One region of the Peribacillus sp. NPDC101481 genome, then DNA from elsewhere that is predicted to be linked to it. Evidence: riboswitches for the same ligand, from Rfam matches in the RefSeq annotation. Region 1 holds a riboswitch; each other region holds the start of a gene.
What was found. A riboswitch is a leader RNA that binds a small molecule or an ion and turns the genes downstream of it on or off. The one in region 1 is predicted to bind S-adenosylmethionine.
Positions count from the first base shown of each region.

Region 2: it holds a riboswitch for S-adenosylmethionine, as region 1 does, so the genes downstream of both, ACIROD_RS22795 (sugar ABC transporter substrate-binding protein) here and metK (methionine adenosyltransferase) in region 1, are expected to answer to the same signal.
Region 3: it holds a riboswitch for S-adenosylmethionine, as region 1 does, so the genes downstream of both, ACIROD_RS12410 (methionine biosynthesis PLP-dependent protein) here and metK (methionine adenosyltransferase) in region 1, are expected to answer to the same signal.

Region 1 covers NZ_JBIWNJ010000005.1:130,824-138,976, forward strand. The annotation lists gene ACIROD_RS23935 (DUF2524 family protein) at 1-234, opposite strand, end outside; gene ACIROD_RS23940 (SMI1/KNR4 family protein) at 330-836, opposite strand; gene mnmL (tRNA modification radical SAM protein MnmL/YtqA) at 1,005-1,964, shown strand; gene mnmM (tRNA 5-(aminomethyl)-2-thiouridylate-methyltransferase MnmM) at 1,961-2,533, shown strand; gene ACIROD_RS23955 (hypothetical protein) at 2,669-3,064, shown strand; gene ACIROD_RS23960 (alpha/beta hydrolase) at 3,133-3,936, opposite strand; gene ACIROD_RS23965 (gamma carbonic anhydrase) at 4,147-4,665, shown strand; gene metK (methionine adenosyltransferase) at 5,176-6,369, opposite strand; SAM riboswitch class I at 6,533-6,694, opposite strand; gene pckA (phosphoenolpyruvate carboxykinase (ATP)) at 7,112-8,153, shown strand, end outside.
Region 2 covers NZ_JBIWNJ010000004.1:238,479-246,631, reverse strand. The annotation lists gene ACIROD_RS22800 (GTPase domain-containing protein) at 1-1,168, shown strand, start outside; SAM riboswitch class I at 1,264-1,369, shown strand; gene ACIROD_RS22795 (sugar ABC transporter substrate-binding protein) at 1,485-2,597, shown strand; gene ACIROD_RS22790 (sugar ABC transporter ATP-binding protein) at 2,655-4,157, shown strand; gene ACIROD_RS22785 (ABC transporter permease) at 4,159-5,163, shown strand; gene ACIROD_RS22780 (nitroreductase family protein) at 5,336-5,959, opposite strand; gene ACIROD_RS22775 (winged helix-turn-helix transcriptional regulator) at 6,085-6,435, shown strand; gene ACIROD_RS22770 (ketoacyl-ACP synthase III) at 6,741-7,724, shown strand; gene ACIROD_RS22765 (purine-cytosine permease family protein) at 8,074-8,153, opposite strand, start outside.
Region 3 covers NZ_JBIWNJ010000002.1:501,529-509,681, reverse strand. The annotation lists gene ACIROD_RS12430 (PucR family transcriptional regulator) at 1-567, shown strand, start outside; gene ACIROD_RS12425 (ABC transporter ATP-binding protein) at 691-1,836, shown strand; gene ACIROD_RS12420 (hypothetical protein) at 1,884-2,126, opposite strand; gene fumC (class II fumarate hydratase) at 2,232-3,614, opposite strand; SAM riboswitch class I at 3,942-4,055, shown strand; gene ACIROD_RS12410 (methionine biosynthesis PLP-dependent protein) at 4,142-5,254, shown strand; gene metC (cystathionine beta-lyase) at 5,251-6,432, shown strand; gene ACIROD_RS12400 (type B 50S ribosomal protein L31) at 6,545-6,793, opposite strand; gene ACIROD_RS12395 (ABC transporter ATP-binding protein) at 6,929-8,153, opposite strand, start outside.

The DNA of each region.
Region 1 (8,153 bases):
CAATTGATTCAACTGCTGCTTCATCCGCGAAAGCATTTCTCGTTGCTGGTCATTCGAACTGGCATACAATCGTTCCATGTCCGTCAAAGCCTCTTCGATATACCTTTGCGAATTTTGAAATTGTTCATCATCGTAATGCTCCTGCCGTGAAGCCTCGTTAAATTCAAACTCTGCAAAATGGAGAGCACCTTCACATTGCTCTAAAAAATGATCGACGGATTGTCTGGTTGCCATTTCAAACCCTCTCCTTCGCGTCTCATTTGGATGATTCGGAATCATCTTGTCTAGTTTGAGCAAATAACGGGTGGATTATCATTTTTTTTGAGCAATCAACCTTTATCCCAAAACTTCTCACCTTGATGGGAAATGAATTGCTCGATCCATTCGGCAAAACCCATGTGGAGTTTCTCGCCTTCTTCAAAATCATCGATATGGCCTTTTACCATTAAATAATCCTTATCGCCTTTAGCGACGGCTTCCCCATCAATGACGATATTATCTTGATAAATGCAGGCCACTTTATAGCATCCCTCATAGGAATTTTCATATGTGTAATTAATAATATCATCCAGGCTGTATAAATCATTTTCCCCGCCCGATTCCACATTATCGAACAGACGGCATCCATTGGTTATTTTTAAAAACTCCTTATAATCCTCGGGCAGAAGCAGTCCGGTTTTCTTTTCAAAGGAATGAATTTGTTCATCCGAAGCAGGTGAATTGAAGGTGCAAGTGGCTTTGTATATGAATCCATCTTCATTTACTTCGATCACCTGATTATTTTCGGCTAATTTCTTTTTCATTTGATTAATCGCTTCTTCAACTTGACCGGTCATGTCCATCAGCTCCCGATTGGATATAGTCATTCAAAGATATACTCGAAATAGCAGCAAAATGTTTAGCCCTCAAGTATACAGTATACGCTTATTTTTCAAAAAAAGACCTAGCTGCGAGAATGTTGTATAATATATGTTGCGATTTAATTTATTTAGGAGGTTGCTGATTTGAATCAGGCAAACCCGTTTATATATGCAACGGATAACAAACGATATCATACATGGAATTACCACCTGAGGGAACATTTTGGACATAAGGTTTTTAAAGTTGCCCTGGATGGCGGTTTTGACTGCCCGAACCGTGATGGCACCGTCGCGCATGGTGGCTGTACCTTCTGCAGTGCCTCTGGCTCTGGTGACTTTGCGGGCAGCAGGGTTGAACCCCTCGACGTTCAGTTTCAGAAGATCAGCGAACGGATGCATCATAAATGGAAAGATGGAAAATATATGGCCTATTTCCAAGCGTTCACGAATACGCATGCCCCAGTGGAAGAACTTCGCGATAAATATGAAAGTGTATTGACCCAGGAGGGTGTCGTCGGGCTCTCCATTGCGACACGTCCGGATTGCCTTCCAGATGATGTAGTCGAGTATTTAGCCGAATTGAACGAACGGACCTACCTTTGGGTGGAGTTGGGTCTCCAGACGGTCCATGAAAAGACCGCGACGATGATCAACCGTGCCCATGATTTCGATTGCTACAAAGAAGGCGTCGATAAACTGCGGAAACACGGCATCCGCATATGCTCCCATATCATCAATGGCCTTCCTCAGGAAGATTACGGCATGATGCTGGAAACAGCCCGGGAAGTTGCCAAACTCGATGTGCAGGGGATAAAGATCCATTTACTTCATTTATTAAAAGGGACACCGATGGTCAAACAATACGAAAAAGGCATGCTCGAGTTTCTTGACCGTGACGATTATGTCAACCTGGTATGCGACCAGCTGGAAATAATCCCTCCAGAAATGATCGTTCACCGCATTACGGGTGACGGTCCGATCGATTTGATGATCGGTCCAATGTGGAGCGTCAATAAATGGGATGTCTTGAATGCCATTGATGCCGAATTGAAACGCCGTAACAGCTGGCAGGGAAAAAATAATCATACGGAGGTACAATCATGAAGCTTGACCGAATTTTGCCATTCGCCAGGATTCTGCTGGAAAAAGCGGTCCATCCCGGGGATATAACCATTGATTGCACGATGGGCAACGGTTTTGATACGGTCTTTCTTGCAGGACTTACAGGTGAAAACGGGCATGTCTATAGTTTTGATATTCAAAAAGAAGCAATTCAAACCACAGCGGCGAAACTAATGGCCGAGAATTTACAAGAGTGCTGCACCCTCATTCACGATGGGCATCAACATTTGAGCAAATACATCAGGAAAGAGCATTCCGGAAAGGTCACGGGTGCCATATTCAACCTGGGTTACCTTCCTGGCGGTGACAAATCAATCATCACCCAAGCCGATACGACGATATCAGCCATTGAACAGCTATTTGAATTGCTGGCACCTGAAGGCATCATCATCCTCGTCATTTACCATGGTCATCCAGGGGGATCGGCAGAACGGGATGCATTGATGGATTATGTACAGAACTTCCCTCAACAGAAAGCCCATATCCTGAAATACGGGTTCATCAACCAATCAAACAATCCGCCATTCATTGTCGCGATTGAAAAAAGATGATGGCTTTTGACACCGTTCGAACGAACGGTGTTTTTTCAATCCCAACTCGCAGAAGCAGAATTACCAATCACAACATTTTGAATTTTGCGTCTATAATGATTATAATGATAGAAAATAGATAAGAGGGTGCAGAAAATGGAACATTTGCCTACTTCATTACTGACGGATATATTAACTGAAAAAATCAAAAGGGATTCAAGTGAACAATACGGGGAGTTTGTCAGCTCGCTTAACTCGTTGACAGAAAACCAAAAAACCATGGAGGACCTCAAACAATTCGATCACCATTTTGATAGGTTCCTGCCACAACTCGATTTAATGATTTCCACTCAAAACCATGAAGCGATCATGAATATGAAAGCGACGCTTTTGGACCTATTCGCCAATGACTTAACCTTCAAATCCATCTTTCTTCTATCCACCGCATTATCGAATAAAAAAGAACTTACACACTTGAACCAATTTATGTACCCGGTTACTTACTGGGCCCCGGTGATCAAGTCAAACGAATTGCTTAAAAACGCAGGCTGATTCAAATAAAAAAAACTGCCAAAGGTCTAACCTCGGCAGTTTTTTATTTATCCTGAAGTATGTACTGATCAAACGACATACCCTAATATTTTTAAACGGTTCTCAACAAAACTCAGCGCATATTGAAATACATCATCACGTTCTGGTTCATTGAAGATTTCATGATATAGCTTAGGCCATTCCTTATATTGCTTTTCACTGGCCAAGTTATAATTAAACCACTCACGAACCGCCTTCTTGTTCACGACTCGGTCATCTCCGCCCTGCATGACCAAAAGCGGCACATCCTGGAAATCAGGAATTTCTTCAAAAGCATCCTTCATAGCCTGTGCAAGCTCGCGATACCAGCGAACCGAAACCTTTGTGATATATAATGTATCGTTTCTATCGGATTCACGGATTTCCGCACTTCTCGTCGCCATTTCAGGTGTCAATCCAGATTCAACCCTGAACTTAGGCATCACGATATTCAAACCATGCGAGATGGTTGTCAGGAACTTCGGCGGCTTCGTCACGAGGCCCAAGCATGGAGAAGAAAGAATCACCCCTGCAATGTCCCATTCCTCTTCCTGAAGAAGGCGTATCGAAATCAAACCGCCCATGCTGTGTCCAAGTAAAAAGACCGGCAACGAATATTCGTAAGCCTCTTCTATCCAGCTTTTCACTTCGTCCAAATACTCATCAAAGGAATCGATATGTCCCCGGTAGGCGCGAGTTGTCATACCCTGCCCAGGAAGGTCGCCCATGACGACATGGTATCCAGCCGAAAGCCACATTTGTGTTACCCACTTATAACGTCCGTGATGTTCCATTGCCCCATGAATGATGACAATGACGCCCTTTGCGTCTCCTTCTGTCTCCCATTTCCACATTCGAAATCCCCCTTTCACTTTTAACTTGTTGTGTACGATCCATGATAGTTAAAATAATATATATAAATTATAACCATATTCGTGATTTTCGACAAAAAAGAAATCTAACAAGTTGTACATTGCTATTATAAATAGCCAAGTGTATTTGCATACGGTATATTAAAATAATACATAAAAACATTCACTTCGGAAAGGAAATGATTGAAAATGATTATTTATCCGTATAAAGGCAAAGAACCTGAAATCGCCGAAAGCGCTTATATTGCCGAGAATGCTGTCGTGACAGGTGATGTCAAAATTGGCGACGAAACATCAATTTGGTTCAATTCCGTCATTCGCGGTGATGTATCCCCAACCATCATCGGGAAAAAAGTCAGTATACAGGATAACAGCGTCCTGCACCAAAGCCCAAATAATCCATTGATCATCGAGGATGAAGTAACCATTGGCCATCAGGTCATTTTACATAGCTGTAAAATCCGTAAAGGAGCTCTGATCGGCATGGGATCGATTGTACTTGATGAAGCTGAAATCGGCGAAGGAGCCTTCATCGGTGCCGGTAGCCTCGTTCCACAAGGTAAAGTCATTCCACCGAACATGCTGGCATTCGGACGCCCAGCTAAAGTCATTCGCGAAATCAACGAAGAAGATCGCCAGGATATGGAACGCATCGTTCGCGAATATGCCGAAAAAGGACAATACTATAAAACCGCGGAACGCATAAAGTGAATTGACTGAAAGTTACGAGTATTGTACTCAAACTCACGAGTATTTGCTACAAATTCACGAGTATTTACTCCAAACTCACGAGTATTTACTCCAAACTCACGAGTATTTACTCCAAACTCACGAGTATTTGCTCCAAACTCACGAGTATATGCTTTAAACTCACGAGTATACGCTCTAAACTCTCGAGTATACGCTCTAAACTCTCGAGTATATGCTCTAAACTCTCGAGTATACGCTCTAAACTCTCGAGTATACGCTCTAAACTCTCGAGTATACGCTCTAAACTCTCGAGTATACGCTCTAAACTCTCGAGTACTTGCTACAAACTCTAGAGTAACGCTTCAACCTCACGATTTGATGACCCAAACAAACTTGTAAACGACTTTAACTCACGAGTTTTGCACGTATTTTATATTTCTTTGGGATTTCTTGAATTATTCCCGCTGACGGCAAAATTAATCCACAAAAAAAAGGTGTCCCGCAAATTGCGGGACACCTTTTTTATATGATTTACGCTTGTGCTTTTAATGTTTCTGCTTTGTCCGTGCGTTCCCATGGAAGATCGACATCTGTACGGCCAAAGTGTCCGTAAGCAGCTGTTTGTTTGTAGATCGGGCGACGAAGGTCAAGCATTTTGATGATGCCAGCTGGACGAAGGTCGAAGTTAGCACGAACTAGGTCAACAAGGACTTCTTCGCTAACTGTACCAGTTCCGAACGTATCAATTGAAATCGATACAGGCTCTGCCACACCGATTGCGTATGCCAATTGAACTTCCGCTTTGTCGGCAAGGCCGGCTGCCACGATGTTTTTCGCAACATAACGAGCAGCGTATGCAGCAGAACGGTCAACTTTAGTAGCATCCTTACCAGAGAATGCACCGCCGCCGTGACGAGCGTATCCGCCGTAAGTATCAACGATGATTTTACGTCCAGTAAGACCAGCATCCCCTTGAGGTCCGCCAATTACGAAACGGCCAGTCGGGTTGATGAAGTATTTAGTTTGAGCATCGATCAATTCAGCTGGAACGACCGCTTTGATCACATGTTCTTTTAGATCGGCTTGAATTTGTTCAAGCGTAATTTCAGCATCATGCTGTGTAGAGATAACGATCGTATCTACACGTACAGGACGGTTATTCTCATCATATTCCACAGTTACCTGTGTTTTACCATCAGGGCGTAAGTAAGCAAGAGTTTCATCTTTACGAACTTGAGCCAGGCGGAATGAAAGTTTATGCGCCAATGAAATCGGAAGCGGCATAAGCTCTTCTGTTTCATTACAAGCAAATCCGAACATAAGACCTTGGTCCCCTGCACCGATTGCATCGATTTCTTCCTCTGACATGTTTCCTTCACGAGCTTCCAATGCTTTATCGACTCCAGCTGCGATATCGGCAGACTGCTCATCAATGGAACTCAACACTGCACAAGTTTCAGCATCGAAACCGTATTTCGCACGTGTGTAGCCAATTCCTTTAATCGTATCACGAACGATACGCGGAATATCCACGTAAGCGGACGTTGTAATTTCACCAGCAACAAGTACAAGACCTGTTGTTACACTAGTTTCACACGCAACACGTGCATTTGCATCCTTAGCTAGGATAGCATCTAAAATGGAATCTGAAATCTGATCACAAATTTTGTCCGGATGGCCCTCTGTAACAGATTCAGAAGTAAATAGACGTTTCTTTGACATCATATTTCCTCCTTGGAAGTTAGTATGTTGTAGGCATAAGCCTGATTTTTACGGAACTCGTTTCCCTCATTAGTTTCAACTATAGACACAGAATTACTTATGAAAAACACAAAAACCTTCCCTGGCAAATGAGGAAAGGTTTAAAATTCTGTCTTCTATCCTTTCACTCTTATCGTTCAAGGGTTTTTACCTTGCTCAGGTTAGCACCATCACCACTATTCCTTGAAGATCTTCGCTTTATTTTCGGCGATCGATCTTGGAGTCAAGTTCAATATGGCAGGTTGCTGGGTTTCAAAGGGCCTGTCCCTCCACCAACTCGGGATAAGAGAATCCGTACAATTTAAGATATTATCGTATATGGTTGGAATTTGTCAATGCTTTTCTAAAAAGAACATTTCCGCCCAGTATGGCTTTCTTTTGAAAAAAGTGTTGATACAGCGTCTTAGAAGGGTTTACAATGCAAAATACGAATAGAAATGTTGGAAATTGCCATTAATAATAAGTATTAAGCATACGAAAAACCACTTCACCATTGGAAATATATTGCTTACTTACTTCCTATTAAAATAAAATTGACTTCATTAAAGTATATGTGATAATCCTGACTCGGTTCCTGCCGGAATAAAATGATTAACGCGGCCAGCTGAAAATAATCACAAATTAGAAGAAATAGTATAGACTATTTAAATGAATGTGTTATACTAATTGTAATCTAAAAACTTAAACAAAGGAAGGTACCTCATATATGAATTCTGTAGATGTTTCTAATGAGTTACACCAGTTATTAACAGGAAACAATGTGCAAACTCAACTTTCAGTTCCTCAATTGGTCGAAAAAGTATTAAGCAGAAATGAAGGCGTTTTAACATCAACCGGCGCAGTAAAAGCTGAAACTGGCAAATATACTGGTCGTTCACCTAAAGATAAATTTATCGTGGAAGAAGCATCTGTTAAAGATAAAATCGATTGGGGTTCAGTGAACCAGCCAATTTCCGAAGATGTGTTCAATAAACTATATAATAAAGTAGTTGACTACCTAAAAGCAAAAGAAGAGATTTTTGTTTTTAAAGGTTTCGCTGGTGCAGACGAATCATCTCGTCTCCCAATCCGTGTTGTTAATGAATATGCTTGGCATAACCTTTTCGCCCATACTTTGTTCATCCGTCCAAATGAAGAGGAACTAAGAGGTCACGAAGCTGAATTCACAATCCTTTCTGCACCTAACTTCAAAGCAGACCCAGAAGTGGACGGAACCACTTCCGAAACTTTCATCATCGTTTCATTTGAACGCCGTACCATCCTGATCGGCGGAACGGAATATGCAGGAGAAATGAAAAAATCGATCTTCTCGATCATGAACTACTTACTTCCAGAGGCTGGAATCCTTCCAATGCATTGCTCTGCTAACGTAGGACGTGAAGGGGACGTCGCTTTATTCTTCGGTCTGTCCGGTACAGGCAAAACAACTTTATCAGCAGACACTAGCCGTAAACTGATTGGCGATGACGAGCACGGCTGGTCTTCTAATGGCGTATTCAACATCGAAGGCGGCTGCTATGCGAAAACGATCAATCTTTCACGTGAAAAAGAACCACAAATTTTCGATGCAATCCGTTTCGGTGCCGTATTGGAAAATGTTGTTGTTGATCCGGATACACGTGAAGCGAACTATGATGACAGTTCATTGACTGAAAACACTCGTGCTGCTTACCAAATGCAAGCGATCGATAACATCGTGAATCCAAGTATTGCAGGACATCCAAATACAATCATTTTCTTAACAGCTG
Region 2 (8,153 bases), on a different contig from region 1:
GGATACGATATACAGTGATCAGGTCGCAGTCCGGATGGAAGACGAAACATGGGATAAAGTGAATGCCTATTTCCCGAATGCGAAAGTATTCGCTTTCTCTAAACATTATGACAGCCGGCAGCAATTGAAGGACCTTTCAGCTTTCCTTCAATCGAATTATCAAGATGAAAATTGGAAGGAAAGAAGATCTGAAAAAATCCTGGCATTCATTCGTAAAACTTTATCTTATCTGTTAGAAAAACGGGCAGCCAATGAGCGGAAATGCGAGCATTCCATCTCTTGGAATGAACAGATGGAAGTCAAGCTGAATGGGGCTGTCAACCAATTGGCTGATTTGGAAAAAGAGAAAAGTGAAAATATCATAAGGTCGTATCGTTCGCTTAAGGACGAAGTGAAAAATCAGCTTTATTCAAAAATTCCTGAATTACTGAGGGATTGCTCTAAATCGTTAACGGAAAGCAGTGATTTCAGTCAGGTCCATGTACAGTTAAATCAGGAAATGAATGAGCGGATTCAAAACTTCATTTCTGACAAGATCATGCCTCAATATTACCGTTCTCTTCAAGACTGGATTGCCAGTTCCCAAATGGAGTTCTCACAAAGCCAGCAGTTTATGGATGAGATGAGTGCCGGTTTCAATGAATTATACAAAGAAGAACGGATTACGCTTGCAGGCGACTTCAGAGTATTGGATGACTGGCGCCGTGATGCCGACAGGATGACAAGCAGCATCCGCATCGAAAACGTCAATATCCTTTTGCGCAGGACTCCATCTCAATTACTGCTTAAAGGGGCAGGGAAGCTGTTTGGGGCGATACCGCAAAATAAAGCCAATATGTACAATCGTTATAAGAAATACCTGGAAAGTGAAGATTACCTGGATGTTGCGGAAATGATCACGGAGCGTTTCCTTACCCAATTTGGATTGTTTGAAAAATCTTTGGATCGTGACATCTCCCTTTTCTATCGCGGTTCATTTGCATTACTTCAAAAAACGATAGAGCAAACGCAGACTGAAATAAAAGACTACCAGGCTGCATTGGAGCATATGAAACAAAATCCGGAAGTTTACCGTGACCCTATCACTTTGTTCGAAGTGAAATTAAGGCAGTTGGAGCGGCTTGAAAAGATTGAGAAAAAGCGTCTAGCCCAGCTTCAAAGAAAATAAAAAATAACGGGGAACATTTCAAATATTCAAAAATCTATTGACTTTACGACTATATCCCTATAAAGTGATAATTACGAAAACGTAACACGATATATCTCTTATCAAGAGTGGCGGAGGGACTGGCCCTAAGATGCCCAGCAACCGTTCCATTAGGAATTGGTGCTAAATCCTGCAAAACAGAAATGTTTTGACAGATAAGAGAGGGACAAGTCTGCAAAACAGCCGATTAAACCTCTCTATATTAGAGAGGTTTTTATTTTGGGATTTACACCAACTTAACTGATAAGACTAATAAGAAAAAATGGAGGGAAACAAGATGAAAAGGTCTATTAAAGGTATATTCATTTCAGCCATCGCTTCCGCTTTGCTTTTAACGGGGTGCTCTACAGGTCAGAGTTCCACAGAGTCGAAGAAAGAAGAAAAAGTATCATTTGAAAATGTTCCGGAAAGATTCGCTGATGGAGATGGAGCCAGAATCAAAGTGATCCGTAAAATTGGCGGTGATGATCATACGGCCCAATACCTGGCGGGGGCGAAGGAAGAAGGAGAAGCACTGGGGTTTCAAGTGGATACTTACACAGCCAATGGTGATACGGCTAAATTCCATGATGCGATAGCGCAGGCTTTGGAGGAAGATTATGACGGCTATATCATTTCACATGGTGATGATGCAGCAACTGTGAATGACGTTCAAAAGTTGGTTGATGCAGGTAAAAGCGTTGTCACATTCGATTCAATAAGCGATCTATCTAAAATAGAAGGCGTGACATTAACTTCACAAGATGATGAAGCGTTGGCAACACTGGCTTTTGATAAGCTGATAAAAGAACAGAAAGGTAAAGCGGCAATTGCATACCTTTGGGTGGACGGTTTTCCTCCAATGGTAAGAAGAAATGCAGTCTATCAGGAAAAATTAAAAGAAAATCCTGGAATCAAAGAAGTCGAAAGATTCGGAGTGGCATCTGCTGATACATCGGTTCAGACACAAAATGCTGTAGCCGCAATGCTGAATAAATACCCTAAAGGTAAATTGGATGCCATTTTCGCAACATGGGATGCCTTTGCTATCGGTGCAGCCCGGGCGATTAAAGAGGCGGGCCGCGATGAAGTGAAGATATATGGAATAGATGTCTCGAATGCAGATCTCCAGGAAATCCAATCGGCTGATAGCTCATGGTCCTACACGGCAGCAGTAGATCCCAAGTTGATCGGTGCAGTGAATATGAGGATATTGGCTAAAAAATTAGCGGGCGAAGAAACGCCGCAAACCTATGACTTGAAGGCTTCACTTATTTCACAAAAGCAAATCCAAGCGTCTAAAGAAGCGGTGAACATGGCAAATCTGTCTGGTATTGTCGATGGCTGGGGTGTATCGACGGAATTTGAAGAAGATTGGATGAAGGTTTTGAAAGATCATTATAAAAATTAAAAAGAGACACTCTCTTTCAAGTAGAAGGGAGTGTCTGTTCAATAAGGGGGAATGGACATGGGCACGCAACTAGAAATGAAGAAGATTTCGATTGAATTTCCGGGGGTGAAGGCGCTGAGTGATGTTGATTTTTCCGTAAAATCGGGGACAGCCCACGCATTGGTCGGTGCAAACGGAGCAGGGAAATCGACGTTAATGAAAGTTTTATCGGGAGCCCATGTTCATTATTCAGGTGACATTTATATTGATGGGGTGAAGAGGGATATCCGCTCACCAAAAGCGGCTCAAGAACAAGGCATTCAAATTGTTTATCAGGAAGTGGATACCGCCCTCATCCCTTATTTAACGGTTGGGGAAAATGTAATGTTGAATGATATGGTCCAAAACATGGGAAAAAAACAGATGGTCCAATGGAAAGAGCTGCATAACCAAGCGGCTTCTATTCTTGAAGATATGAAAATTCGTGTCCCTTCGAAAAAGCTGGTAAGAGACCTTACCTTGGCTGAAAAACAGATGGTCCTGATAGCAAGAGCCGTTTCGACAGAATGCAAATTCCTGATTCTCGACGAGCCAACTGCTCCGTTAAGTCAAACGGAGACTACAGAACTTTTTCGAATTGTAAATGAATTAAAGCAAAAAGGCGTGGGAATCATTTTCATTTCACATCGTCTGCCCGAAATTTTTGAAATCTGTGAGGAAATTACAATCATGAGGAATGGGGAGCGTGTCACAAGTCGAAAGAAGGAAGATATAACCCGTACCGAAGTCGTAGAGAACATGCTTGGAAAAACCATGGATGAACAGTTTCCTGAAGTGAATGCTTCGATTGGCGACGTTATTCTGGAAGTGAACGGATTGTCAGATGCAGAGAAAGTTAAAAATGTCAGTTTGAATATTAAAGCAGGCGAGATAATCGGCTTGGCAGGGTTGGTCGGGGCTGGGAAAACGGAGCTGTGTAAAACCCTTTTCGGCCATACGTCCATCACAGCGGGGGAAGTCATCCTGAATGGTCGAAAGCTTTCCTTGAAATCACCACACGAAGCAGTAAAAAGCGGTCTGGCACTTGTACCTGAGGAACGCAGGAAAGAAGGGGTCCTTGTTCAGGAATCAGTCTCGGCGAACTTGACGGCAGCCAGTCTTGGCAAATTCTCCAAGACATTCAGCTTCGTGAATCGCAAGGCGGAAAAGGAAAGAGCGAAGGAAATGATCGCAAGCCTCGGCATTAAAACTCCTTCAGGGGAAGTGAATGTCGAAAACCTTTCAGGTGGCAATCAGCAAAAAGTTGCCATCGGGAAATGGCTTATGGCCGATGCGGATGTATACATATTCGATGAACCAACGAAAGGGGTCGATGTTGGAGCCAAGAAGGATATATTCGAATTGATTGCAGAGCTTGCAAGGAATGGGAAGGCGATCATTTATGCATCATCCGAGCTTTCCGAAATCATTGGCATTACCAACCGGACATATGTGTTATATGACGGGAGCACTGTCATCGAATTAGAAACAAGTAAAACGAATGAAGAAGAACTACTATTCTATTCAACAGGAGGAAAATAGAATGAGCATACCCAATCCTGTTACACAGACAGCGAAAGTGAAGAAAAAGGTGGAACTATTCGACTTTTTCTATAAATACGGCACAATATTGACGATTATCATTCTGATTGGAATTTTTGCCGTGTCCAATCCATCTTTCATTCAAACTACGAATCTGGTCAACATCCTGCGTTCCATTTCAATCGTGACCATCATTGCGATCGGCATTACGATATCCCTGACCGTGGATGGCTTCGACCTTTCCGTCGGCTCCGTCGCATCATTGGCCAATGCCATCGTCATCTCGATGTTTGTCTGGTTTTCACAGGATACATTAATTGCCATATTAGCTGCGATCGGTGCCTCACTTGTCGTAGGCGCCTTGAATTCATTCATGATCGTTAAATTGAGAATTCCCGACATGCTGATGACTTTGGCTACCATGTTCATTATCCAGGGAATTGCCCTTACCTATACAAAAGGGGCCACGGTTTCGCAAAATATGGTCATGCCAGACGGGACGTTCGCAACAGGACTGATCAGCCCGTTTTTCGCCAAAATTGGCCAGGTACCGTGGATAATCCTGATCATGGCCGTCATTGTGATAGCGACCCATATCTTTTTGACTTATACGAAGCACGGTCGTTATATGTACATTATTGGGGGAAATAAGGAAGCGGCGAGACTTTCCGGGATATCGGTCAATAAATACAAAATCCTTGCCTATCTGCTTTCGGCTCTATTTGCTGCAATCGGGGGGATTGTCCTTGCTTCAAGGGTCATGACATCGGAAATCAATTCAGGGTCACCCTATTTAATGGATGCCGTCGCGGCTGCCTTCATTGGTTCCTCCGTTTTAGGAGCGGGAAAACCGAATGCCTTTGGAACCTTTGTCGGAGCAGTCCTGATCGGAATCCTACAAAATGGGCTGATCATGATGTCCGTTCCGTATTATGCGATGGATATCGTCAAAGGAACAGTGCTGGCCCTTGCTCTCGCTGTAACTTATTACAAACAAAAACACTAAAATGAATCCGTTACGTTTATATGACTATATGATAAGTCTGCATGTGGATGAAATGTGAGACTGTAACTCGTGGTGAGTTTTAACTATAAGATGATAGGGGAAGAGGGTTCTTTTTAACCCTCTTTCCACACTAATCTCCAATATTCAAATTTTTAAAAAGTAAAAACACTCACTATATTTTGTTTTTATAAATGACTTTGTTCACATCGTGTCTTACTGTTTTGTGACCTTCTTTAATTCCTTTCCCCATGGCGATAAGCATAACATCTAAATACCTATCAGAAATTTTTAAAGCTGACTTTAATTGTTCGGAATCATACCCGGACATTGTAATGGTTTCAAGACCTGCCTCGTTCGCCAATAAAACTAACGACATTGACGCCAGGCTTGCGTCTCTTATTAATTCAACCTTTAAATCCTCTTTTGATTTATTTAGATAATAATTGATTGCCGCGTTTGTTAGATAATCTCTTACTGATGCGTCAAAATAACCTTTTTGAAACTCATCCTCATGTATCATTATGATATTTTCTTTTTCAAATGCTTGATAATCACCTAGTATAACAATCAGTACTGAGGCCTCAATTACCTGTTGCTGATTAAAAGCAATGGGCAGTAACAAATTCTTTAAATATGGTTCATCTATAACCAGGTATCGTGTTGCTTGAATATTGTTTCCGTTAGGCGATTTACTGGCTCCTTCAATAAATGTCGCCAACGTTTCGGGACTAATTTTATAATCGGGATCGTACTGCCTTACGGAACGTCTTTTTTCTATAATCTCCCTTACACTCATCGTGTTCACTCCCAATGTTATATTTGCTTCATAATCAGAGTATAATGGACCCATGATGTAGAAGAAAATAACGCACAATAAAGTGGCATAGCCACCTTTATGTGCCTATTCAGGAGGAATGAGGAATGAAGAGTTTAAATACTGGAATAAATATTTTCATGAATACTGTAGGAGGAAAGTGGAAATGCTTAATCCTCTTTTTTCTGAGTCAAAAACCAATGAGGACAAAAGAGTTTTATATTCTAATACCGGCCATTACCCAGAAAGTTTTGACCGACCAATTAAAGCAGTTAGAAAGAGATGGGCTTGTCCGAAGAGAAGTATATAAAGTAGTACCACCAAAAGTAGAATACAGTTTAACTGAGTTGGGTCAATCCTTTGTACCTGTATTAAATACAATGTGTGAATGGGGCACTACATATGCAGTTGAACAAAATCTCGAAAGACAAGAACAAATCTGTCGCCATCATAAATAGTAAGAGCTGCATCAACTAGGAGTATGGCTTTTTTTTTGACAAGTTCAGTGATGCAAGCAGAATTTATTCAAGCTATCAGTATAATTGTCAGAAATACAAAATGTCTTGAAGATGACTTTTGGCAGTCTCTCTAGAGATTGTAATAAACTAACAGGTGCTTTACTTTAAAATAGTTGCTTTGCCCCGCTCTTTTTCTTAAAATGTAACGGTTAGTTGCATAAGATTTTTTTTGCTTTATAATTAGTACCAGGTGTTAATATCAAGTTATAAAATGATGCAATTCATACACACGAGGTGGCTATTCTATGTTCAAATCCAAAGCACGTATTACTGCGATAGGTTCGTATGTTCCTGAAAAAAGGTTAACAAATAAAGACTTAGAAAAAATGGTTGAAACCAATGATGAATGGATTGTTAAACGTACTGGTATTAAAGAACGAAGAATTGCACATGAAGAAGAGTTTACTAGTGATATAGGTTATAAAGCTGTAAAGGATTTAATGGAACGGTATGATAAATCTGTCGAAGATGTTGATATGATCATTGTCTGTACCTTTACACCTGATTTCAACACTCCAAGTGTAGCATCTTTAGTCCAAGCAAAGCTAGGTATTAAGAATACTGGAGCTATTGATTTAAACGCTGCCTGTGCAGGATTTACTTATGGGCTGCATGTAGCTAATGGATTAGTAACATCTGGTTTAAACAAGAAAGTTCTTGTTATTGGAGCTGATACTTTATCTAAACTTATGGACTATGAAGATCGAGCCACTTGTATTTTATTTGGAGATGGCGGAGGAGCAGTTCTTGTAGAATATGATGAAAAACAGCCAAGTTTTATTTCTTCACATTTGTATTCTGAGGGAGAAGGCGGAAAACATTTATATAGTACAAACCTATCGACACGAATAAATGGTGAAGACTTAAATAATAGTGGCAACCTTGTACAAAATGGACGTGAGGTTTATAAATGGGCTGTCACGACCGTTCCAAAAGGAATGCAAACTGTGATGAAAAATGCCGAATATCAATTGAATGATGTTGATTGGTTCGTACCGCATAGTGCAAATTTAAGAATGATTGAATCAATATGTGATAGAAGTGGCTTTCCAATTGAGCGTACTTTATATAGCTTAGTGGAGTATGGAAATACTTCTTCAGCGACAATTCCATTAGCTTTAGAAATAGGATTAAAAGAAGGGAAGCTCAGTGGTGGTGAGAAGGTTTTATTATATGGTTTCGGCGGTGGGTTAGCTCAAGCTGGATTGCTTATCAATTGGACCTTATAACGCTTTTTTCTACAACTAATAACGAGTTTGTACCAAAAGAAGGCCTCTCATTGGGGGCCTTCTTAAAGTATGATTCTTTGAAAAAGTTTCATTCAAACTTAAATGAAGAGTCAGGATAATTCAACTGGACCCTTATTTGTATTTAGACAACTAGAGGTATACCACATCATCCTCTAAAAAAAACAGAACCTTTGAACTGAAGTGAACCCAAATGGTTAGTCACTTTATTTAAACAGCCTTGAAGGCATGAACCCGGTAATCTACCGGGCTCATGCCTTTTTATTTTATATTTGGTCAAAAAAACTGCACCTCCATTTTGGGTGCAGTTCATTTACGGTTCTCTATTATCTTACTTAACATTCTCTTCGGAAGCGTCTGTATTCTCTATTGAACCAATCTTTTGTTTGTTTATTGCATTTTCAGCGGTAT
Region 3 (8,153 bases), on a different contig from region 1:
TTTGAAGAGGCCTTCCTCGCTTTCGTTCCATCTGACGCAGTTATTATCTGGGAAAATGAAACTGCAGGAGTCTTAATTGAAACAGACAAGGATGAACCATTATCAAATAAAGAACTAATCGCCATTTCTTCCACGCTTGAGAGTGATTTTTATGTAAAGACCCGTATGTTCACGGGGCGCTTTCATCCTGTAAATCAAGACCTTCACCATCACTGGGCCCAGGAGAAAAGGTGTTTTGATTTGGCACAGGTGCATTTGCCGGATCTAAAGGTGACTGATTTGGCAGATATCATCCCTCATTCATTAATAAATGAACCATCCTTTAAGAATGCAAAGTGGTATATCAATCAAATTCTTGGCAAGACCAAGCAGGATACTGAGCTTATCAAAACAGTTAAAACGTATATTGAATGTAATTCCAATGCCACCTATGCCGCCAAACAGCTTTATATACATCGGAACAGCTTACAATACCGAATCGATAAATTCTCTGAAAGAACTGGTCTCGATATTAGAAACTTCCGTCATGCCCTTACTGCGTACTTGATTTTTCTTCTGAATGATTAATTTCCATACAAAGAGGTAATATCATCCTTTTTTGTGCAATGTGCCCATACTTTTTTCTAAACCGATAGCTTAGACTATAGCTAATTGGTACAAGTAATCAGGAGTTTAAAAGGGGGATTTTTCATGGCAGAGTTAGTGTTAGATCATATATTCAAGATTTATGATAAAAAGGTGACGGCTGTTAAAGACTTCAACCTTCGTGTTGCCGATAAGGAATTCATCGTTTTTGTGGGACCTTCCGGTTGCGGCAAATCAACGACATTAAGGATGATTGCCGGACTAGAGGACATTTCCCAAGGGGATTTATACATAGACGGCAAGCGAGTCAATGATGTCCCTCCTAAAGATCGTGATATTGCGATGGTTTTCCAGAACTATGCCTTATATCCTCATATGACCGTATTTGACAATATGGCATTCGGATTAAAGCTCAGGAAAACGCCAAAAGCGGAAATCAAGCAAAGGGTCAATGAAGCGGCAAGGATACTCGGACTTGAAGAGCTGCTAAACAGGAAACCTAAAGCGCTTTCAGGTGGTCAGCGCCAGCGTGTGGCTCTCGGCCGTGCAATTGTAAGGGACGCAAAAGTTTTCTTGATGGATGAGCCATTATCCAATCTCGACGCAAAGCTGCGGGTTCAAATGCGTGCCGAAATCGCTAAATTGCATAAACGGCTCGACACTACAACGATATATGTCACGCATGACCAAACAGAGGCAATGACCATGGCGACACGCCTTGTTGTAATGAAAGATGGTATCATCCAACAGGTTGGTGCTCCAAAGGACGTTTATGAGAAACCAATAAATGTTTTCGTCGGCGGCTTTATCGGATCGCCTGCCATGAACTTCTTTACCGGAACATTAAAAGAAGGCACAATTAAAATAGGCGAACAAACGCTTGAAATACCTGAATTGAAAATGAAAATGCTGCGTGATCAAGGATATGCCGGAAAAGATGTTATCCTTGGAATCCGTCCGGAGGATTTCCATAATGAAGGAGCTTACTTCACGAAGTCCCCTAACACTACATTCACGACCCAAATTGATGTAGCCGAACTCATGGGCGCGGAGATTATGCTCTACTCCACATTAGAGGGGCAGGACTTCGTTGCACGGGTCGATGCCAAGAATATTATTCAGGCAGGGGAAAAGATCGATCTTGCCCTCGACATGAATAAAGCACACTTTTTTGATAAAGGGACTGAACATCGCATTTTAGTTGAAGAAGATGAACAGATGCAGGAAAGCATGAAGTTATCTGCCAATTAAACGTAAAAAGACCCATTCATAATGGGTCTTTTTACGTTTATTCAAATTCATTCCTGGACCAATACCACTTCATCATGTCCGCATTCCGGGCATTTCATGAGATGCGGGCATTGGCCTTTTTGAAGGGATTGAGGGTATCCGTCGTTTTCTTTAAGTATGTCGATATCCATATAAGCACTGTAATCATCCGCGTAGTCCATGAATTTCCCTTTATCCTCAAGATCACTGCCGCATTCCGGGCATTTCACATGAATTTTTCTCAGACCGTTGCAAAGCGGGCATATAGACATTGTTTTTCCTCCTGTTCCCGATACTTATGATTTCAGTATTTGTAGATTCCATTATTTTAACACATGGAAACACCCTCCCTAATACCAGAGGGAGGGCACTACTAATTATTTATTAACCATGTTAGCAGGATCGACCCATGCTTTGAATTCATCTTCCGTCAGGAACTCCAATTTCAACGCCGCTTCTTTTAACGTAGAGTTGTCCTTGAATGCCGTTTTGGCGATCTTGGCTGCTTTTTCATAACCGATATGCGGGTTCAATGCTGTTACCAACATAAGGGAACGTTCTACATTTTCTTTGATTTTATCTTCATTTGCAGTGATGCCCACCGCACAATTGTCGTTGAATGAATGAATGCCTTCCGTCAATAATTTGACCGTCTGCAGGAAGTTATAGATGATGACTGGTTTGAATACATTCAATTCAAAGTTACCTTGACTTGCTGCAAAGCCAATTGTAGCATCGTTACCAACGATTTGTGTTGCAATCATGGTAAGCGCTTCACTTTGTGTTGGATTGACTTTACCTGGCATGATGGAGCTGCCCGGTTCGTTTTCCGGAATGGCTATTTCGCCGATTCCGCTTCTTGGTCCACTTGCAAGCCATCTGACATCGTTCGCAATTTTCATTAAATCCGCCGCCAATGCTTTCAAAGCACCGTGTGCGTAGACTATTTCGTTATGGCTAGTCAATGCATGGAACTTATTATCAGATGTGACAAAAGGGTATCCTGTATCTGCTGCAATTTGTTTGGCAGAGAGTCCCGGGAATTCTTTTTTTGTATTGATTCCGGTTCCTACAGCCGTTCCGCCTAGAGCAAGGTTCAATAATTTTTGGCTGCTTTCTTCAATCATCGCTAGATCTTTATCGAGCATCGCTTTCCAACCGGAAATTTCTTGTCCTAATGTTAATGGAGTAGCATCTTGAAGATGTGTCCGGCCAATTTTCACGACATCCCAAAATTCTTTTTCTTTTGTATCGAATGTATCACGAAGGGCTTTGATGGCAGGGACCAATTTTTCAGCGACTTCCATAAAGGCTGCAATATGCATGGCGGTCGGGAAAGTATCATTTGAGCTTTGCGCCTTGTTAACATCATCATTCGGGTGAAGGGTTTCAGATTCACCATTTTCTTTTAACCATTCATTCCCTTTGTTAGCGACCACTTCGTTCACGTTCATATTACTTTGCGTGCCGCTTCCCGTTTGCCAAACTACAAGCGGGAAATGTTCATCAAGCGTACCTTCAAGGATTTCCCCGCAAATCTTGACGATGGCATTCTTTTTAACTTCGGAAAGATCACCAAGATCATAGTTCACCTTTGCCGCAGCTTGTTTAACGTATGCAAATGCACGAACTAATTCAATCGGCATTTTTTCGTTACCTATTTTGAAATTGTTACGGCTTCTCTCAGTTTGTGCTCCCCAATATTTATCAGCAGGAACTTTCACTTCACCCATCGTATCTCGTTCGATTCTGTATTCCATGTGTTCTCCTCCTATGTTTGCACTATTCATTGAACACCTTTTGCATATGAAATGAATAATGTCGGATTATTCTTCTCTCCATACATTGTACAAACTTTATTATTTTAAAGCAAAAATATCCCGCTGACCCTTTCCATTTTTTCTGAAAAATCCAAGTTCCATTCATGTTTATATGAAAATTCAATTATTCTTTTTAGACACATAAAGTGTAGACACCGCTAGGCTCCAATTGACCTGGTCATGAACATCAAAGCATTATCACTCCCAAAATGTCCTTGACAGCATTTTGTATATATAGTAAATTCAAAAGAAATTGAATAATCTAAACTCTTATCGAGAGAGGTAGAGGGAATGGCCCGATGACACCTCAGCAACCTTCATTTGTTTCAAACCAATGAAAAGGTGCTAATTCCACAAGTTTGTGAACTTGGAAGATAAGAAGAATGACTCGTCCCTACTTAATCAAAGTCTTCTTCTTAAAGAAGACTTTTTTTTATTTTATATAACTCAAAGGAGCAGTGAAAACCATGTACAAATCTGAAACATATCTTGCTCAATTAGGAAATCGCAGCGAAACGGCGACAGGAACAGTCAATCCGCCGGTATACTTTTCAACAGCTTTTCGTCACGAAGGAATTGGCCAATCGACGGGATTCGACTACACAAGGACTGGTAACCCTACACGCCAGCTATTGGAGCGATCCATCGCCGATCTGGAAAAAGGAGACCAAGGTTATGCCTGCAGTTCAGGAATGGCCGCCATCTCCACTATTCTCGCCCTTTTTAAATCCGGGGATGCATGGATTGTCAGCGAAGATCTTTATGGCGGTACATATCGTCTGTTAGAACAAGGTTTTAAAAAATGGGGATTGCAGTGTGACTATGTAAACACTTGTTGTTTGGAGGATATCGAAAAAGCCATCACTCCTCACACGAAAGCCATCTTCATCGAAACTCCCACTAACCCCCTTATGCAGCAAACGGACATTAGCGCCGTTGCGGCATTGGCCAAACGATATAATTTATTGTTAATCGTTGATAACACTTTTTACACGCCTCTTATTCAACAACCCATCGTGCTTGGAGCGGATATTGTGATTCATAGTGCAACCAAGTATCTCGGTGGTCATAATGATGTGCTCGCGGGACTGATCGTTGCTAGCGGCGCTGAATTATGTGATGCACTTGCCTTCCATCATAATGGTACTGGAGCTGTCTTGAGCCCATTTGATTCTTGGCTGTTGATGCGCGGAATGAAAACCCTGGCATTACGGATGGAGCGTCATGAAAAGAATGCCAAGATACTTGTAGATTACTTATCGGAGCATGATTGTGTCACTGATGTATTGTATCCCGGCAGAGGCGGCATGATTTCTTTCCGCATCATTGATGAAGCGGCGGTCAACCCATTTTTACAATCGCTCTCATTAATTTCCTTTGCAGAAAGCCTTGGAGGGGTTGAAAGCTTCATCACCTATCCTGCCACACAAACACATGCCGATATACCGCTTGAAGTCAGAACGGCAAATGGGGTTTGTAATCGCCTGCTTCGCTTCTCCGTTGGCATCGAGGATAGCGATGATTTGATTGGCGACCTGCAGCAAGCATTCGCACATGTAAAAAGGGAGGCACTACGATGACAGGTCATGATTTTAGCTTTGAAACGAAATTACTTCATAATCAACATAAATTCGATCCGGCAACGGGCGGTGTGAGCGTCCCCATTCAGCATGCATCGACGTTCCATCAATCGGATATCGATCAATTCGGCAAATATGACTACAGCAGAAGCGGGAACCCAACTCGCGAGGCACTTGAAGATATCATTGCCGATTTAGAGGAAGGCACTCACGGCTTTGCCTTTTCATCAGGTATGGCTGCCATTTCAACAGCCTTCCTGCTATTGTCTGCCGGAGACCATATCGTCATTTCCGAAGATGTGTATGGCGGAACGTTCAGGATGGTCACAAGCGTATTGACCCGTTTCAATATTGAGCATACCTTCGTTGACATGACGGACCTTGAAAGCGTCAAAGCGGCCGTTCAGCCAAATACCAGGGCCATATACATTGAAACGCCTTCAAATCCGTTACTTAAAGTGACCGATATACAAGCTGTATGTGATATTGCAAAAAAAGCCGGTGCCTTAAGTTTTGTTGATAATACATTCTTGACGCCCGCATTGCAAAAACCGCTGAATCTGGGCGCTGATGTTGTCCTCCATAGCGCGACGAAGTTTTTATCCGGACATAGTGATGTGGTAGCTGGGCTTGCGGTCGTGAAAGATCCGGAATTGGCGGCAAGACTCGGTTCGCTCCAAAACTCCTTTGGAGCGGTCCTTGGTGTCCAAGATGCCTGGCTTGTAATGAGAGGTTTAAAAACCTTGTCAGTTAGAATGGAACATTCACAAAAAGGGGCAGAAAAGATTGCAGCCTACTTAAAAGATCAGCCCTTGGTGAAAAAAGTGTATTATCCCGGCCTAGCCGATCATCCACAGCACGCCATCCAGAAAGGCCAGTCACTTGGAGCAGGGGCGGTCCTATCTTTTGAATTGGAAAGTGAGGAAATCTTCCGTTCCTTCGTGAACACTGTCGAGCTCCCTGTATTTGCCGTAAGCCTGGGAGCGGTCGAATCCATATTATCCTACCCGGCCAAAATGTCTCATGCTGCCATGCCTGATGATGAAAGGGAAAAGCGGGGCATCACGAACAGCTTGCTCCGCCTCTCTGTCGGACTTGAAAATCCGGACGATATAATCAAGGACTTCGATGCGGCCCTCGTCAATATTGCCAAAGGGGAAGCAATTGCTGCAAAATGAATAAAGGATGGGTGCCTCATAAATTATGGGCACCTTTTTTCCTTGCATCATTATTAACTCTTTTTCTTCCCAGTCATAAAAAAAGGCCATCGATTTCCCGATGGCCTGACTCTCAATTCTTCATATTATATTTATCCAGGAAGCGATCCACCCGTCCGCCTTTTTCAGCAAACTTCTGCTTTCCTGTATAATAAGGGTGCGTATCCGAGCTGATTTCCACTTTTAATAATGGATATGTTTGTCCGTCCTCCCAAACGATCGTTTCATTGGACGTCTTCGTGGAGCCTGTCAAAAATTTATACCCACTGTTGGTATCCATGAATACCACTTGTTGATAATCGGGATGAATTTCTTGTTTCACTATTATCACCTCATCGTCAGTATAGGTATATCTTAAACGTAATGATTACTATTATCAATAATTATGCTTGAGGTACCAAAAGTCGGTACCCTCATTATAGTTTAATCTTGATGATCCACCCTTATTCAATTGTGTTCAACCAGCCATGCCTTTATGCGGACCAGCCTGCAGTTCATACATTTGATAATACTTCCCTTTTAGTTCCATTAATTCCTCATGTGTACCTTGCTCAGTAATCCGCCCTTTATCCAGTACAAGAATCTGGTCGGCATTTTTTATCGTGGAAAGTCTATGTGCAATGATGAAGGTCGTTCTCCCTTTTTTCAGCACTTCCATCCCCTCCTGGATAATTGCCTCGGTTTCGGTATCGATGCTCGCTGTCGCTTCATCCAAAATCAATATGGCCGGATTGAATGCAAGAGCACGGGCAAAAGAGATTAGCTGCCGCTGCCCGGAAGACAGCGTTCCGCCTTTTTCAATCACGGGTTCGTCCAGCCCTAAAGGAAGATGCTTCAGCACTTTGTCCCCCCCGACATCTATTAATGATTTTTCAACCATTTCCCTTGTAATGTCTTTATGATTCAGACTGATATTGGAGGCGATGGTGCCAGTAAATAAATAGGGATCCTGAAGGACGATTCCCATATGCTCACGAAGCGTCTGATGAGGTATATCCAATATATTCGTGCCATCGATTTTAATTTGGCCTTCACTGCTGTCATAAAAGCGGAACAATAAATTCATTATGGAACTTTTTCCTGACCCGGTATGGCCAACTAAAGCGACCGTTTCCCCTTGTTTAGCGGAGAAGGAAATGTCCTTTAACACATATTCATTATCCTTATAACCAAAAGAAACATTTTCGAATTGCACGTTTCCTTTGTATCTGGATATGTTTTCATCACTGACTGCCAATCCCTGCTCATCCAATAAACTGAATGCCCGCTCCCCTGCAACAAGCGCCTGTTCAAGATTAGCGAACTGATTGACGATTCCATGAAGCGGATGAAGCAGGCGGCTGATCAAATCAACAATTGCATACATCATCCCTAAGGAAATGGCCGAACTGGCAGAAAGGGAAATCCCGCCGAAATACCAGACGAATGCCATAAGCGCCAAAACCTTAATGACCCCAATCAAGTTTCCACCCGTCAACGAATTCAAATGGAGCATTTTATTTTGATAGGAATAATGCTCCCTGTTTAGATTTTCAAAAGATTGCTTTGTCTCCTTTTCACGTCCAAATGCCTGAATGATGCTCATTCCAGAAATGGATTCATTGATCATCCCATTAATATCGCTTACCCGTTCCCGAATGATGTGATTATATTTCGAGGCGAATTTACGGTATACCATCGTC